2 regions of the Micrococcus sp. FDAARGOS_333 genome follow, and region 1 is predicted to be linked to the other one. Evidence: riboswitches for the same ligand, from Rfam matches in the RefSeq annotation. Region 1 holds a riboswitch; the other holds the start of a gene.
The links. A riboswitch is a leader RNA that binds a small molecule or an ion and turns the genes downstream of it on or off. The one in region 1 is predicted to bind S-adenosylmethionine.
Positions count from the first base shown of each region.

Region 2: linked by a shared signal. The riboswitch ahead of CEQ11_RS04800 (O-acetylhomoserine aminocarboxypropyltransferase/cysteine synthase family protein) and the one ahead of CEQ11_RS10140 (O-acetylhomoserine aminocarboxypropyltransferase/cysteine synthase family protein) in region 1 are both predicted to bind S-adenosylmethionine.

Region 1 is NZ_NJFJ02000001.1:2,295,147-2,302,053, reverse strand. It holds gene CEQ11_RS10165 (sugar transferase) at 1-361, opposite strand, end outside; gene CEQ11_RS10160 (ATP-grasp domain-containing protein) at 348-1,382, opposite strand; gene CEQ11_RS10155 (DegT/DnrJ/EryC1/StrS aminotransferase family protein) at 1,379-2,527, opposite strand; gene CEQ11_RS10150 (nucleoside-diphosphate sugar epimerase/dehydratase) at 2,524-4,452, opposite strand; gene CEQ11_RS10145 (hypothetical protein) at 4,719-5,096, opposite strand; SAM riboswitch class I at 5,403-5,515, shown strand; gene CEQ11_RS10140 (O-acetylhomoserine aminocarboxypropyltransferase/cysteine synthase family protein) at 5,523-6,875, shown strand; gene CEQ11_RS10135 (cystathionine gamma-synthase) at 6,877-6,907, shown strand, end outside.
Region 2 is NZ_NJFJ02000001.1:1,079,033-1,085,939, reverse strand. It holds gene CEQ11_RS04825 (glycine--tRNA ligase) at 1-729, opposite strand, end outside; gene CEQ11_RS04820 (RNA-binding S4 domain-containing protein) at 864-1,097, shown strand; gene CEQ11_RS04815 (alpha/beta hydrolase) at 1,105-1,785, opposite strand; gene CEQ11_RS04810 (SGNH/GDSL hydrolase family protein) at 1,875-2,756, shown strand; gene CEQ11_RS04805 (homoserine O-acetyltransferase) at 2,840-3,964, opposite strand; gene CEQ11_RS04800 (O-acetylhomoserine aminocarboxypropyltransferase/cysteine synthase family protein) at 3,961-5,379, opposite strand; SAM riboswitch class IV at 5,491-5,608, opposite strand; gene CEQ11_RS04795 (VOC family protein) at 5,747-6,400, shown strand; gene CEQ11_RS04790 (CPBP family intramembrane glutamic endopeptidase) at 6,684-6,907, opposite strand, start outside.

The sequences.
Region 1 (6,907 bases):
GAGGCTTGCCCTGATCGTCATACGCGTTGCGCATGGTGCGCAGCTTCACCATGCGGAACTTCTTGCCGAGGCGACCGGGCCGTTCCTGGGTGAACAGGATCGGTCGCCCCAGGTCCTTCAGGGTCACGAGGCACAGGGCCCCGATGACGGGGGAGGAGGCCAGCAGAGCGCCACCGGACAGGCCGATGTCCAGGGCCCTCTTGCCGTACCGGGTGTAGAAGGTGTCCCGAGGTTCCACCACCGGGTGCAGACGGTTGACGTGGTCCAGGTTCGCCGCGCGCAGCTCGTCCGCCACCTCCCACCGCATCCGCTGGTTGAGGGCGGAGAACTTCTCTTCATAGGACGAGTCAGGAGTGAGCACGCGTGTCCTCCCCGTTCACTGCAGCGATCTCCACGAACTTTCCGGCGACGACGTCGGCGCGGCTGCGCAGCCACTGCTCGGCCGGCTCTCGGCCGAGCTTCCAGGCGACATAGCAGTTCGGGACGCGGGCACCCGCCATGTGCGAGAAGGGGTAGCCCCCGCCGAACCGCGGGTTGATGTCGATCACGAAGGGATTCGCGTCGTCATCGACGAACACGTCCACGTCGATGGTTCCGGGGTGGGGGATCGCCTCCGCGATGCCGCGGGCAAGCTCTTCGAAGGGCGCCGAATCGACCGAGACGGCACGGTCGGTCTCCCCGCTGCGCATGGCGATCTTGCGGCGGGCGAGTACGCCGGCGAAGCGGCCGTCCAGATCGCAGACCACGTCGAGCCCGAACTCCACGCCCTCGATCTTCTCCTGGATGACCAGCAGCTCCTCCGGTGCCACCTCGTCCTGCTGGGAGGCGGGGACCCCCTGGCGGGTGGTCACCTCCTGGGACGCTTCCCGCAGCGCATCCGCCAGGCCGGCGCGGTCCACGAACCTCAGCCCACGGGAGGCGCTGCCATAGCGCCCCTTCGTGACGAACGGTCCGGCGGCGTCGCCCTCGGCGGGAGGCTCGCTGCCGAGCCAGGTCACCGGGGACGGCACCTGCGCCTCGGACAGCGCCTGGCTCGTCGAGTACTTGTCCTCGATGAGCCGCTGGGTGTCCGCGTCCAACCGGACCAGGGCAGACCAGTCGTCGGAGTCCGGGAGCATGGCCCAGGTGGAGAGTTCGAAGTCGTTGATGGACACGGCCAGATCGACGTCGTGGTCGACCAACGTCTGCCGCAGCCAGGCTTCATACGAGGGGTCGACGACCGTCGGCGCCTGGACGAAGGCGTCGGCGAAGGGCCGCGAGGGGGCGAACGGGTCCACGTCGGCGGCGATCACCCTGCCCTCGACGCCGTTCTCCGCCAGTGCGTCCCGGAACCAGCGCACCAGGTAGGGGCGACGTCCCACAGAGGAGAGGAGGATGTTCATGCACGCGCCTCCAGGAAGCTCGTGATCGACTCGGTGACGCGTGCGATCTGCTGCTGGTCGAGCACCGAGCCGCTCGGCAGCGAGAGGCCGGTGTTGAACAGGCGCTCTCCGGTGCCGTCCGTGAAGGCCCGCTTCTGTTCATAGACCGGCTGCAGGTGCATGGGCTTCCACAGCGGGCGCGCCTCGATGTTCTGGTCCGCCAGGTGCGCGCGCAGGTCCTCGGCGGTGAAGCCGGCCTCCTGAGGATCCACCAGCACGGACGAGAGCCAGAAGTTGTCCTGCGTGTCACCGCCGTCGGCACCCGAAGGCTCACCGAACATGTCCACGCCGGGCACGGTGGAGAAGAGCTCCCGGTAGTGGAGGCGGAGGGCACGACGGCGCTCGATCATGTCCTCGAGGCGAGCCAGCTGTGCCCGGCCCAGCGCGGCCAGGATGTTGGACAGGCGGTAGTTGTAGCCGATGTCCGTGTGCTCGTAGTGGACGACGGGCTGGCGGGCCTGCGTGGCCAGGTAGCGGGTCCGCTGAGCCATGTCCTCATCGTCGGTCAGGAGGGCACCGCCACCCGAGGTCGTCATGATCTTGTTGCCGTTGAAGGACACGGCGGCGGCGACGCCGTATGCGCCGGACGAGCGTCCGTTGCGCGTCGCGCCGAGGGACTCGGCGGCATCGGAGAGGACCCTGGCGCCGTGGGACTCGGCGATCTGTCCGATGCGCTCGTGGTCCACGACCTTTCCGAGCAGGTCGACGGGCACGACCGCCTTCACGCGCACACCCTCGGCCTCGAGCTCGGCGAAGGCCCGTTCCAACAGGTCCGGGTTCATGTTGCCGGTCTCATCAGCGTCCACGAACACCGGCTCGGCCCCGGTGTAGACGATCGCGTTCGTGGTGGCGGCGAAGGTGAGGGACGAAGTCAGGATCACGTCGCCGGGCACGACCCCGAGGTTGAGGAGGCCGAGGTGCAGCGCCGCGCTGCCGGAGGACAGGGCGACGGCGTGCCGGCGGCCCGTGTACTCGGCCAGTTCGGTCTCGAACGCGTCGACCTCCGGGCCGAGTGGGGCGATCCATCCGGAGCGGAACGCCCGGACGAGGGCGTCCTCCTCCGCCTGGGTGACGTCGGGAGAGGAGAGGAAGATGCGGTCGTTCACGGGCGCAGTCCTGTCTGGTCGTTTCCGGTCGTCTCGGTCTCGTGGTGGTCCGCGGTGGCGGGCTCGTCTGCGGCCTTCTCCGCCGGTGTCGCATCTGCGGCCTTGTGGGCCGGCGTCGCATCCGCGTTCGGCTCTTCGGTGATCATGCCCAGCACCGCGTGCCTGCCGTCTGGCACCGCGGCGACCTCGACAGGATCCAGAGCAGGCACCTGGACTTCGCTGATCAGCGGATGCTCGCTGGTGGCTCCTGCTTCGGCAGTGCTGAAGAGCACCTCGTGCATCTTCTCGCCGGGCCGCAGGCCGGTGAAGTTGATCTCGATGTCCTGGCCGGACTCGGCGATCATGCGCTTGGCCACGTCGAGGATCTTCACCGGCTGACCCATGTCCAGCACGAGCACGTCTCCGGGACGTCCGATCGCGCCTGCCTGCAGGACGAGCTCACAGGCCTCGGGGATCGTCATGAAGTAGCGGGTGACCTCCGGGTGGGTGACGGTGACCGGCCCGCCCTTCTCGATCTGGTTGCGGAAGGAGATCAGCACCGAGCCGCGGGAACCGAGGACGTTGCCGAACCGCACGGACAGGTAGGGGACGCCGTACTCGTTGGCGTACCACGCGGTGAGGCGCTCGGCCAGGCGCTTGGTGGCTCCGAGGACACTCGTGGGTGCGGCCGCCTTGTCCGTGGACACGTTCACGAAGCGCTCGACGCCCACCGTGTGCGCAGCCTGCAGGACGTTGCGGGTGCCCAGGACGTTGGTCCGCCATCCCTCCAGGGGGAAGCGCTCGAGCATCGGGAGGTGCTTGAGCGCGGCGGCGTGGAAGACGACCTCCGGACGATGCCGCTCGAAGACCGCCTGGAGCGCCTCGGTGTCGCGGATGTCGCAGAGGACGATGTCATCGGTGTCCAGCAGGCCGTTGCCGTAGATGTCCAGCTGGACGCCGTGGAGGGCGGACTCGTCGCGGTCGAGGAGCAGGAGCTTCTTCGGGCCCAGGCGGTGCAGCTGCACGGCGAGCTCGGAGCCGATGGAGCCGCCGGCGCCGGTGACCAGCACGACCTTGCCCGTCACGTAGTCGGAGATGGAGGTCAGATCGGTCTTGATGGGCCGGCGGCCCAGCAGGTCGGTGACGTTGAGGTGACGCAGGGATCCGAGCGTGACCTGGCCGCCCACCATCTCGCGCAGCGGGGGCACCATGATCAGGTCGAGGTCCTTGTCCTCACAGACCTTGCTCACGTTGTCCACGTGTGCCGCATCCGCCCGTGAGATCGCGTAGATCACCGCTTCCGCGCCCTGCTTCTCGGCGACGGCGGCGAGGTCCTTGCCGCGACCGCGGACCTTGTGGCCGTGGACGCGCAGGCGTGCCTTGCCCTTGTCGTCGTCCAGGAAGCCGACGATCCGGTAGGGCGGCTCCTCGGCCTGGCGCATCAGCTGAGCGATCTGGTGCCCGGCGTTTCCGGCGCCGTAGACGAGCGCGGGGACCGCGTCCTTCACGTCGGCGCGGGGACCGGAGTCGGTGACATTGCGGACTGTGAAGCGGCCGGCCAGCATGAACAGCAGAGCCAGCGGCGGCAGGGTGAGCGCGACGCCGCGGGGGAAGTTCTCGGAGACGACGCTCAGGGCGAGGCCGATCACCAGGGCGATGCCGGTGACGAGGACGCCGGTCCACCCGACGTCAGAGAAGCTGCCGACGCGGTTGCGCCCCAGGTAGTTCTGCGTGACCAGGCCGGCGCCCACCTGTAGCACCACGGCGATGCCGGTGAACAGGAGGACCCAGTTCCACTGGGTGTTGGACAGGCCGAAGTCGTACCGCACCAGCAGGAAGGCCAGCAGCGCCAGGACCCAGGAGAGGCTGTCCCAGAGGATCAACAGCAGATGTCGGGCCAGGGGAGGCAGGCGGTCGAACCTCGGGCGCGCTGATGTTGCCGTCATCGGATCAGGAGTTCCTTTCGGGAAATGTCACTCACACGTAGCATAGTGCTGTTTCTCAGGTCTCTCGGCCTCACGGGGGAACCAGTCCCTGCGCCGGAGAATGGTGGGTGTGGCCTGAGAACTCTGAGAAGTGTATCCGGTGTGGATGACGTTTCGGTAAACAGAAGGGCCTGCGGGAAGCATCGATGCGGTCCGGTGTCTTCGGCGACTGTCTGGCCCGGCGTGGCGCCGGGTCCCCGTGACTCGGTGCCACGCCGTCCTGCGTCTCAGCCGCCCAGCCGATAGTGGCGCTCGAGCGGCGTGCCGTTGACGGCCCGGTCGCCGAGCAGCCGGGCGCGGTAGATCAGCGGGTTGTGGCTCGCGAGCACGCGCGCATTGCGCCAGCGCCGGTCCAGCCCGCGTGTGCGCAGGGTCGCGGAGGCCCCGCCCACCTCGAACAGGCCGGTCGCCGCGTCGAGGGCGGCCCGAGCGATCACCTGCTGGGCGGCGTAGACGGCGGTGTACACCGCGTCCACCTCGGCCTCGGCCAGGGGTGCGCCCGCCGCCTCGGCCCGCAGCGCACGATCCAGGGGCCCGACGACGGCGTCGAACGCCGCCTGCGCCCCGAACGCGGCGGCCTCCAGCTCACCCACCACCTGTAGCACCTGAGGATCGTCACCGGGCCGTGGGGCCGCACCGTGGGCGGGTGGGGCGACCGTAGGCATCCGCCCCGGGTCCGTCCCAACCCGCCGACGGGTGGCGTCACGTGCCGGTCCCCACCGTCGGGCGGTGGCGTCGGCACCGCCGGCATGACGGGTACCGGTCGCAGGGCCGTCACAACGGGTCACCCGGACCTCGCCGCACCTGCGAACGGCACCGACAGGTTCCGGGTGGCGGCGAGTCCGTCCTTGTGACGTGCTGACCGGACCTCCGCTGGACTCGCGGCGGCCCACCGCGTGGGATGGGCGCACCACCCATCCAGAGCGGCCGAGAGATCTGGCTCGACGACGCCGCAGCAACCAGCCCGCCGACCCCGGACTCACGGGAACGGCAGGCCCGGTGCTACCGCCAGGACCGATGGACGAGAGCAGATGCCCCGTCATGCCACACAACAAGTCCACGCCGGCTACGAGCCCGCCGCACCCCACCGGCCGGTCGTCCCGCCCATCCACCAGACCACGGCGTTCCGTTTCCCGGACCACGCCACGGCGGCATCGATGTTCCGGCTCGAGACCCCCGGCTTCACCTACAGCCGCACGGGCAACCCGACCGTCGCGGTGTTCGAGAACCGCCTCGCCGCACTGGAGGGTGGCATCGGCGCGATCGCCACGGCCACCGGCCAGGCCGCCGTCGCGCTGTCCCTGCTGGCGCTGCTGCAGGGCGGCAAGCACCTGGTCGCCTCCAGCCAGCTCTACGGGGGCACCGTCGACCTGCTGACGGACACGTTCGCGGACTTCGGCATCGAGGTCACCTTCGCGGACCCGGCGGACCCGCCCGCGTGGGCGGCCGCGGTCCGGCCCGACACCCGCGCGTTCTTCCTCGAGGCCATCACCAACCCACTCGCCACCCTCCCGGACCTGCCCGCGCTCGCGGACCTCGCCCACGCTGCCGGCGTGCCCGTGGTGGTGGACAGCACCCTCGCGACGCCGGCCCTCTACCGGCCGCTGGAGCACGGCGCCGACGTCGTCGTGCACTCGGCCACCAAGTTCCTCGGCGGGCACGGAGCGGTGCTCGGCGGCGCGATCGTGGACGGCGGCACGTTCGACTACGGTGCGGCGCCGGACCGGTGGCCGCAGCTGGCCCGACCCAAGGCCCGCTACGGCGGGCAGACGCTGGTCGAGCGGCACGGCCGCGGCGCCTACCTGACGCTGGCCCGCAGCAAGTTCCTGCACGACCTCGGCCCCACCCTCGCCCCCGCGAGCGCGGCGCAGTTCATCCAGGGGCTCGAGACGCTCGACCTGCGCGTGGCCCGCCACACCGCCACCGCCCTGGCCGTGGCCGAACACCTGGCCGGGCACGCCGCCGTCGCGCGGGTGCACCACCCCGGCGTGGCCGGGCATCCCAGCGCGGCGCTGGCCGCCCGCGACTTCCCGGACGGCGTCGGATCGGTGTTCTCCTTCGACCTGGCCTGCGGTCCCGAGGCCGTGGCCCCGTTCCTCGACGCGCTCGAGCTGTTCCAGCTGGTGGTCAACGTCGGCGACGCCCGGTCCCTCGTCTCGCACCCGGCGACCATGACGCACTGTCGCCTGACGCGGCAGCAGCGCGAGGCCGCCGGGATCGCCGAGACCACCGTCCGGCTCTCCATCGGGCTGGAGTGTCCCGACGACCTGATCGCGGACCTGGACCGTGCCCTGGCCGTGGTGACCGCCGCCGGGCCGGCCGTCCCAGCCACCACGCCCGCCGCCGTCCCCGAGACCACCGCCGTCACCCAGGAGGTGCGCTGAGATGACCGCCGTCCACCACACCACCCGCTCCG
Region 2 (6,907 bases), 1.2 Mb from region 1:
GATCCCGAGGTCCACGAACCAGTTCCAGCACTGGTCCACCCAGCGGTCGAAGTGCTCCTGCGCCTGGGCCGGCGGCACGAAGTACTCGATCTCCATCTGCTCGAACTCGCGGGTGCGGAAGATGAAGTTGCCCGGGGTGATCTCGTTGCGGAACGCCTTGCCGATCTGGCCGATGCCGAACGGAGGCTTCTTGCGGGCGGCGTTCACCACGTTGAGGAAGTTCACGAAGATGCCCTGCGCCGTCTCCGGGCGCATGTAGTGCAGGCCCTCCTCGTTGTCCACGGGGCCGAGGAAGGTCTTCATCAGGCCGGAGAACAGCTGGGGCTCGGTGAACTCGCCGCGGGTGCCGCAGTCTGGGCACACCACTTCCGCCATGGACTCGGGCATGCGGCCCTTCTTCGCCTCGAAGGCCTCCTCCAGGTGGTCCTGGCGGTGGCGCCTGTGGCAGGAGGTGCACTCCACCAGCGGGTCGGTGAAGGTGTCCACGTGGCCGGAGGCCTTCCACACGTCGCGGGGCAGGATGATGGACGAGTCCAGGCCGACCATGTCCGCGCGGGAGCGCACGAAGGTCTTCCACCACTCGTTCTTGATGTTCTCCTTCAGCTCCACGCCGAGCGGCCCGTAGTCCCAGGCCGAGCGGGAACCGCCGTAGATCTCACCGGCCTGGAACACGAAGCCTCGGCGCTTGGCAAGGTTGATGACGTTGTCCAGCGGGGACTTGGCAGCCATGGGTGAATGTCACTTCCGTCCTGGGTGTGGGGCGCCCCGCACACGGCGGCGGGGCGATGGGCGGCGGGCCGGCGGCATCCGGGCATGGCCGCAGGACGCGCACGACTCGCGTGAGGGCAAGCCTACCGGGGACAATGGGTCTCATGGCTTCCGACGCACAGCCCCTGCCCATCCGTGACGAGACCATCCGCCTCGGCCAGGCCCTCAAGCTCGCCTCCCTCGTGGAGGACGGCGCCATGGCCCGCGACGTGATCCAGGACGGCATGGTGACCGTGAACGGCGAGGTCCGCACCCAGCGCGGCGCGCAGCTGCACGACGGCGACGTGGTGGAGTTCAACGGCGAGTCGATCGTGATCGAGGCGCCGTAAGGCTCGGTCAGGCCTTCCCCGGCACCACCTGGTCCAGGTACTGCACCACGTGGGCGAGCTCCTGCGGGTGGACGGCGTGGCCGAGGCCGGCGTAGACGATCTTCGTCATGTCCACGTGCCTGTTGAGCCAGCCGTGGGTGGCCTCCACGCGGGCCTCGGAGATGATCGGGTCCTCCTGACCACGGCCCCAGAAGACCTTCGGCCGGACGCGGGCGACCTCGTCGTCCCGGTCGAAGAGGGTGGCGAGCTCGGGCTCGGCGCGGTCCGGGTCGGCGACGAAGCCGGACAGGCCCACGGTGCAGGCGTAGGCGGCCGGGTCCAGGCGCAGCAGGGACATGGCCATCGCCATGCCCTGGGAGAAGCCGAGCAGGGTCACGGACCGGAAGTCTGCGCGGACGGACTCCACCCAGGCCTGCAGTGACTCAACGGCGGCGCGCACGGACGGGGCGTCCGAACCGATCTCCCCGGTCACCGGGTCCTGGGACAGCGGGAACCAGGCGAAGCCGCCCATCGGGATCTGCAGCGGCGCGCGCACGGAGGCCACGGTGAGCCGCTCCGGGAACTCGCGGGCCAGGCCGAACAGGTCGTTCTCGTCCGCGCCGAAGCCGTGCAGCATCACCAGCAGGTGATCGGTGCGCTCCCCCTCAGGGTGGGACCAGCGGACGGTGAACTCGGTGGTGGAAGTCATGGCGTCCAGCGTATGCGGAGCAACCGAAGTGGAGCATCCCGCTCCGATTCCTTGTTCCACATGCCCTTTGGGGTCCAGAATGCACTGTTGTGACGACTCCGCACCCAGACTCCTCCACAGCCTCCCGTCCCGACGACGCCTCCCCTGCCGCTTCGCCCACCACGCATCCGTGGCGCCGCTACGTGGCCCTGGGCGACTCGTTCACCGAGGGCATCGGCGACCCGGTGGCCGAGAAGCCGGGATACCACCGCGGCTGGGCCGACCGCGTGGCCGAAGAACTCGCCCGCCTCACCCCGGACGACGATCGCTTCGCCTACGCCAACCTTGCAGTGCGCGGCAAGCTCCTGGACCAGATCACGGCGGACCAGATCGACCCCGCCCTCGAGCTGCAGCCGGACCTGGTCAGCATCTGCGCCGGCGGCAATGACATCCTGCGCCGGGCGGACCCGGACGAGGTGGCCGTCCGGCTGGACACTGCGGTCGAGCGGCTGTCCGCCTCCGGGGCCACCATCCTCCTCTTCAATGCCACGGACGTGAAGGAGACCCCGGTGCTCGGCCGCATCCGCGGCAAGGTGGCCATCTACAACGAGAACGTCCGCACCATCGCCGCCCGCCACGACTGCCTGGTCCCGGACATGTGGTCCCTGAAGGTCCTCTCCCGCCCGGAGATGTGGGCCGAGGACCGCCTGCACTTCTCCCCCACCGGACATCACACGATCGCGGCGATGGTCCTGGAGACGCTGAACGTGGAGCACGACCTGGAGCCGTTCGTGCCCAAGCCGCTGCCGCCGCGGAACTGGCGCCACGCGCGGGCCGAGGACGTCGTGTGGGCGCGCACCCACCTGGTGCCGTGGGTCATCCGCCGCATCAAGGGCGTCTCCTCCGGAGACGGCCGCAGCGCCAAGCGCCCCGACGCCGCTCCCCTGTTCGGCGCGGACATGCCGCACGGCTCGGACTACAACGAGGGCTGAGAACCCGCCGCAACAAGGGCTGAGAACCCGCCGCCCCGACGACGGCCCGGACGCACAAGCGGTGCGTCCGGGCCGCCGTCGGCTCAGAGGGCCAGGTCCTGCCGGAGCTGCTCGGCGACCTGCCCGTAGTGGACCAGGAAGCCGTCATGCCCGAGCGGTGAGTCGATCATGTGCACCTGCGGCCGGGCCGGCAGCAGCGCGGCCAGTTCGTGGGACTCGGCGGGGAGGTAGAGCCGGTCCGACTCCACGGCGGCCACGAAGGCCCGGCCCGTGAACCGCCGCAGCGCCTCGGCCACGCCCCCGCGGCCACGGCTGACGTCATGGCTCATGAGGGCCTCGGTGAGGGTCAGGTAGGCGTTCGCGTCGAACCGGCCGACCAGCTTGGAGGCCTGATGGTCCAGGTAGGACTCCACCTGGTACCGGCCCAGACGCTCTCCTGCCGCCGTGCCGAAGGGATCCTCTTCACCCTGGTGGCGGCGCCCGAACCTCACGGCCAGCTCCTCGGCGCTGCGGTAGGTGATGTGGGCGATGCGCCGGGCGATGCCGAGGCCGGCCTCGGGCTGCGGTCCTCCGTAGTAGTCACCGTCCCGGAACTGGGGATCCAGGCGGATGGCCTGTGCCTGGGACTGGGCGAAGGCGATCTGCTCGGCACTCGAGTGCGCGGTCGACGCCAGCACCCCCACGCCCGCCACACGGTCCGGCCTGCTCACGGCCCACTCCAGGGCCCGGGCGCCGCCCATCGACCCGCCGATCGCGGCATGCCAGCGGGCGATGCCGAGGTGGTCGGCCAGCCGTGCCTCCGCCTCCACCGCATCGCGCAGGGTGATGAACGGGAACCGCGAGCCCCACGGACGTCCGTCCGGGGCCGGGCTCGCCGGGCCGGTGGAACCGGAGCAGCCGCCCACCATGTTCGGCGCCACCACGAACCAGCGGTCCGTGTCCACGGCGCAGCCGGGACCGACGAGCTCATCCCACCAGCCGGTCCTCGGGTCCTGGCGGTGGGCGGCCACGTGGGTGTCTCCCGTGAGGGCGTGGAGGACCAGCACGGCGTTGGTGCCCTCGGCGTTCAGCGTGCCCCACGTCTCATAGGCGAGCTCCACCGCCGGCAGGTGGCCGCCGGTCTCCGTGTCCAGCGGCCCGACGCAGAGCCGGTGGAACCCGCCGGCGGGCAGATCGGTGCGGGTGCCCCTGACGTCCACCGCGGTCACCGGGCCTCCCCTGCGGAGGCGGCCGGGCCGTCGTCGTGCCTCACGGCGCCGGAGGCGGCGGCGAAGCCGGTCTCGAGGTCCGCGAGGATGTCCTCGATCGACTCCAGGCCCACGGAGAGGCGGACCAGGCCCGGGGTGACGCCGGTGGCGCGCTGTTCGTCCTCGGTGAGCTGGGAATGGGTGGTGGAGGCCGGGTGGATCACCAGCGAGCGGACGTCGCCCACGTTCGCCACATGGTGGTGCAGGGTCAAAGCGTCCACGAAGGCCGCGCCGGCCTCGCGGCCGCCGGCGATCTCGAAGGAGACGATCGCACCGGCGCCGCGCGGGAACAGCTCCTTCGCACGGGCGTTCCACCGGCTCGAGGCGTGCTCGGGATGGACCACGGCCTCCACCTGCCCGTGGCCGTCCAGGTACTCGACGACCCGGCGGGCGTTGGCCACGTGGCGCTCCATGCGCAGGGACAGGGTCTCCAGGCCGAGGTTCACCAGGAAGGCGTTGAACGGGGAGATCGCCGATCCGTAGTCACGGAGCAGCTGCACGCGGGCCTTGAGGATGTAGGAGAGGTTCACGCCGAAGGCACCGTCGGCACCGAGGTCCCGAGCGTAGACGAGGCCGTGGTAGGACTCGTCCGGCTCGGTGAAGCCTCCGAAGCGCTCGGGGTACCTGCCGTAGTCGAAGGTGCCGGCGTCCACGATCACGCCGGCCATGGCCGCGGCGTGGCCGCCGAGGTACTTGGTGGCCGAGTGGGTGACCACGTCCGCACCGTGCTCGATCGGCCGGAACAGGTACGGCGAGGCCAGGGTGTTGTCCACGATCAGCGGGACACCGGCCTCGTGGGCGACGGCGGCGACTCCGGCGACGTCCAACACGTCTCCGCGCGGGTTGCCGAGGGACTCGCCGAAGAACGCCTTGGTCTCCGGGCGGACGGCGGCCCGCCACTGCTCCAGGTCGTCCGGGTCCTGCACGAAGGTGGTCCGGACCCCGACCTTGGCCAGGGTGTGCTTGAAGAGGTTCTGTGTGCCGCCGTAGAGCGAGGTGGAGACCACCACGTGGTCTCCGGCGCCGGCGACGTTGAGGATCGCGAACGTGGTGGCTGACTGCCCGGAGGACAGCAGCAGCGCACCCACGCCGCCCTCGAGCGCGGCGATCTTCTCCTCCACCGCCTGCTGGGTGGGGTTGCCGATCCGCGTGTACAGCGGGTCCAGGTCCGCCAGCGCGAAGCGGTCCGCGGCAACCTGGGAGCTGGGGAAGTCGAAGGACGTGGTCTGCACGATCGGCAGAGCGGTGGCGCCGTGGGCGTGGGGCTGCTCGGCGCCGGCGTGGATCTGACGGGTCTCGAAGCCCCAGGCCTCGGCGGCGGGGGTCTCGGCGTTCGCGGAGGTGCTCGTCTCAGGGGCGCTGTTCTGGGTGGTCATGGCGGATTCCTGGGGCTGTCAGGGTCGGCCATGCCCCCGCGCCTCGGACTGCCGTGGACCTTGAGCAGGTCCGGGGCTCTGGCACGCCCGTGCGGGAGCGGGCGCATGACACGACCGCGCTTGCCGGGCCCCGGTCTGGGGCCGGCCTGGTCGTCACCCGGGGCACCCCGCCGCGGTGGGGAGGGTTGCCGGCCAGAATGCCGGGGCATTGGTGCTGGCTCTCGTGACCGTGCCGCCAGTGTGGCATCGGGGACACACCGACCGCACACCGGCTCGTCACGATTTCATGTCCTTCGTCACACAGGGCTAGCCTGAGCCTCACGACAGCCCGGCTGACATCCCCTGGGCCGACGAGAGGACGATCTTCGTGAGCACCATCCGCCTGGACCATGTGTCCTACGCCGCCGGCCCCGAGGGCCTCGACGCCACCGTGGAACGGGTTTCCGACGCCCTCGGCGTGGAGCGCGTGAAGGGCGGCGTGCACCCTCGGTTCGGCACCCGCAACGCCCTGTTCCCCATGGCCCACGGCCAGTACCTGGAGGTCGTGGAGGTCCTGGACCACCCGGCGGCGGCGAACGCCCCGTTCGGCCAGGCCGTGCGCTCCCGCTCCGAGCAGGGCGGCGGCTGGATGGGCTGGGTCGTGGCCACAGACGACCTCTCCGCCTTCGAAGAGCGCCTCGGCCGCTCCGCCGTGCCCGGCAACCGCAAGTTCCCGGACGGCCGCGAGCTGACCTGGAAGCAGATCGGCATCAAGGGCCTGATCGCGGACCCGCAGGTCCCGTACCTGGTCTGCTGGGACGAGGGCACCGAGGACCTCCACCCCTCCCTGGCGGCCCCGGCGCAGGCCTCGATCTCCTCGCTCACCCTGGCCGGCTCCCGCGAGCGTGTCCGCTCCTGGCTGGGCCTGGACGATCCGTCCCAGAAGGTCGAGGACCTCACCATCGAGTACGCCGCGCCCTCGGGCACCCCGGGCCTGCTGACCGTGCGGTTCGAGACCCCCCGGGGCACCGTCACCCTCTGACGGCCGCCCTCACCCGCGGCGCTCTTCCCGGCGGCCTCCCCCGGCGCTCTTCCTGACGGCCACCCCCCCTGCGCCCTTCCTGACGGCCTCCCCCGGCGCTCTTCGCCTACTGGTCTGCTGGCCTACTTGTCTACTGGTGAGGACACACCGTCTGGCACCCCTCCTGTGCGGGCGATGAGGGTGTGTCCTCACCAGTTGGCAGGTGTGTCCTCACCAGTTGGCGTCGGACGGGGACGGACCGGACGTCGGACTGGGCATCGGACCGGGCCTCGGACGGGGACGGTCAGGTGCCGAACCAGCCCAGCTGAGCCAGCAGCGGGGCGGCGACGAACCCGGTGACGTCCAGCAGCAGGTGGGCGACGACCAGCGGCATGACGCGGCGCCAGCGCAGGTAGAACAGCACGAAGACGACGCCCATCGCCGCGTTGCCCAGTCCGGGGCCGATGCCCTGGTACAGGTGGTAGCCGGCGCGGAGCACGGCGAGCCCGATCACGATCGCGGTGACGC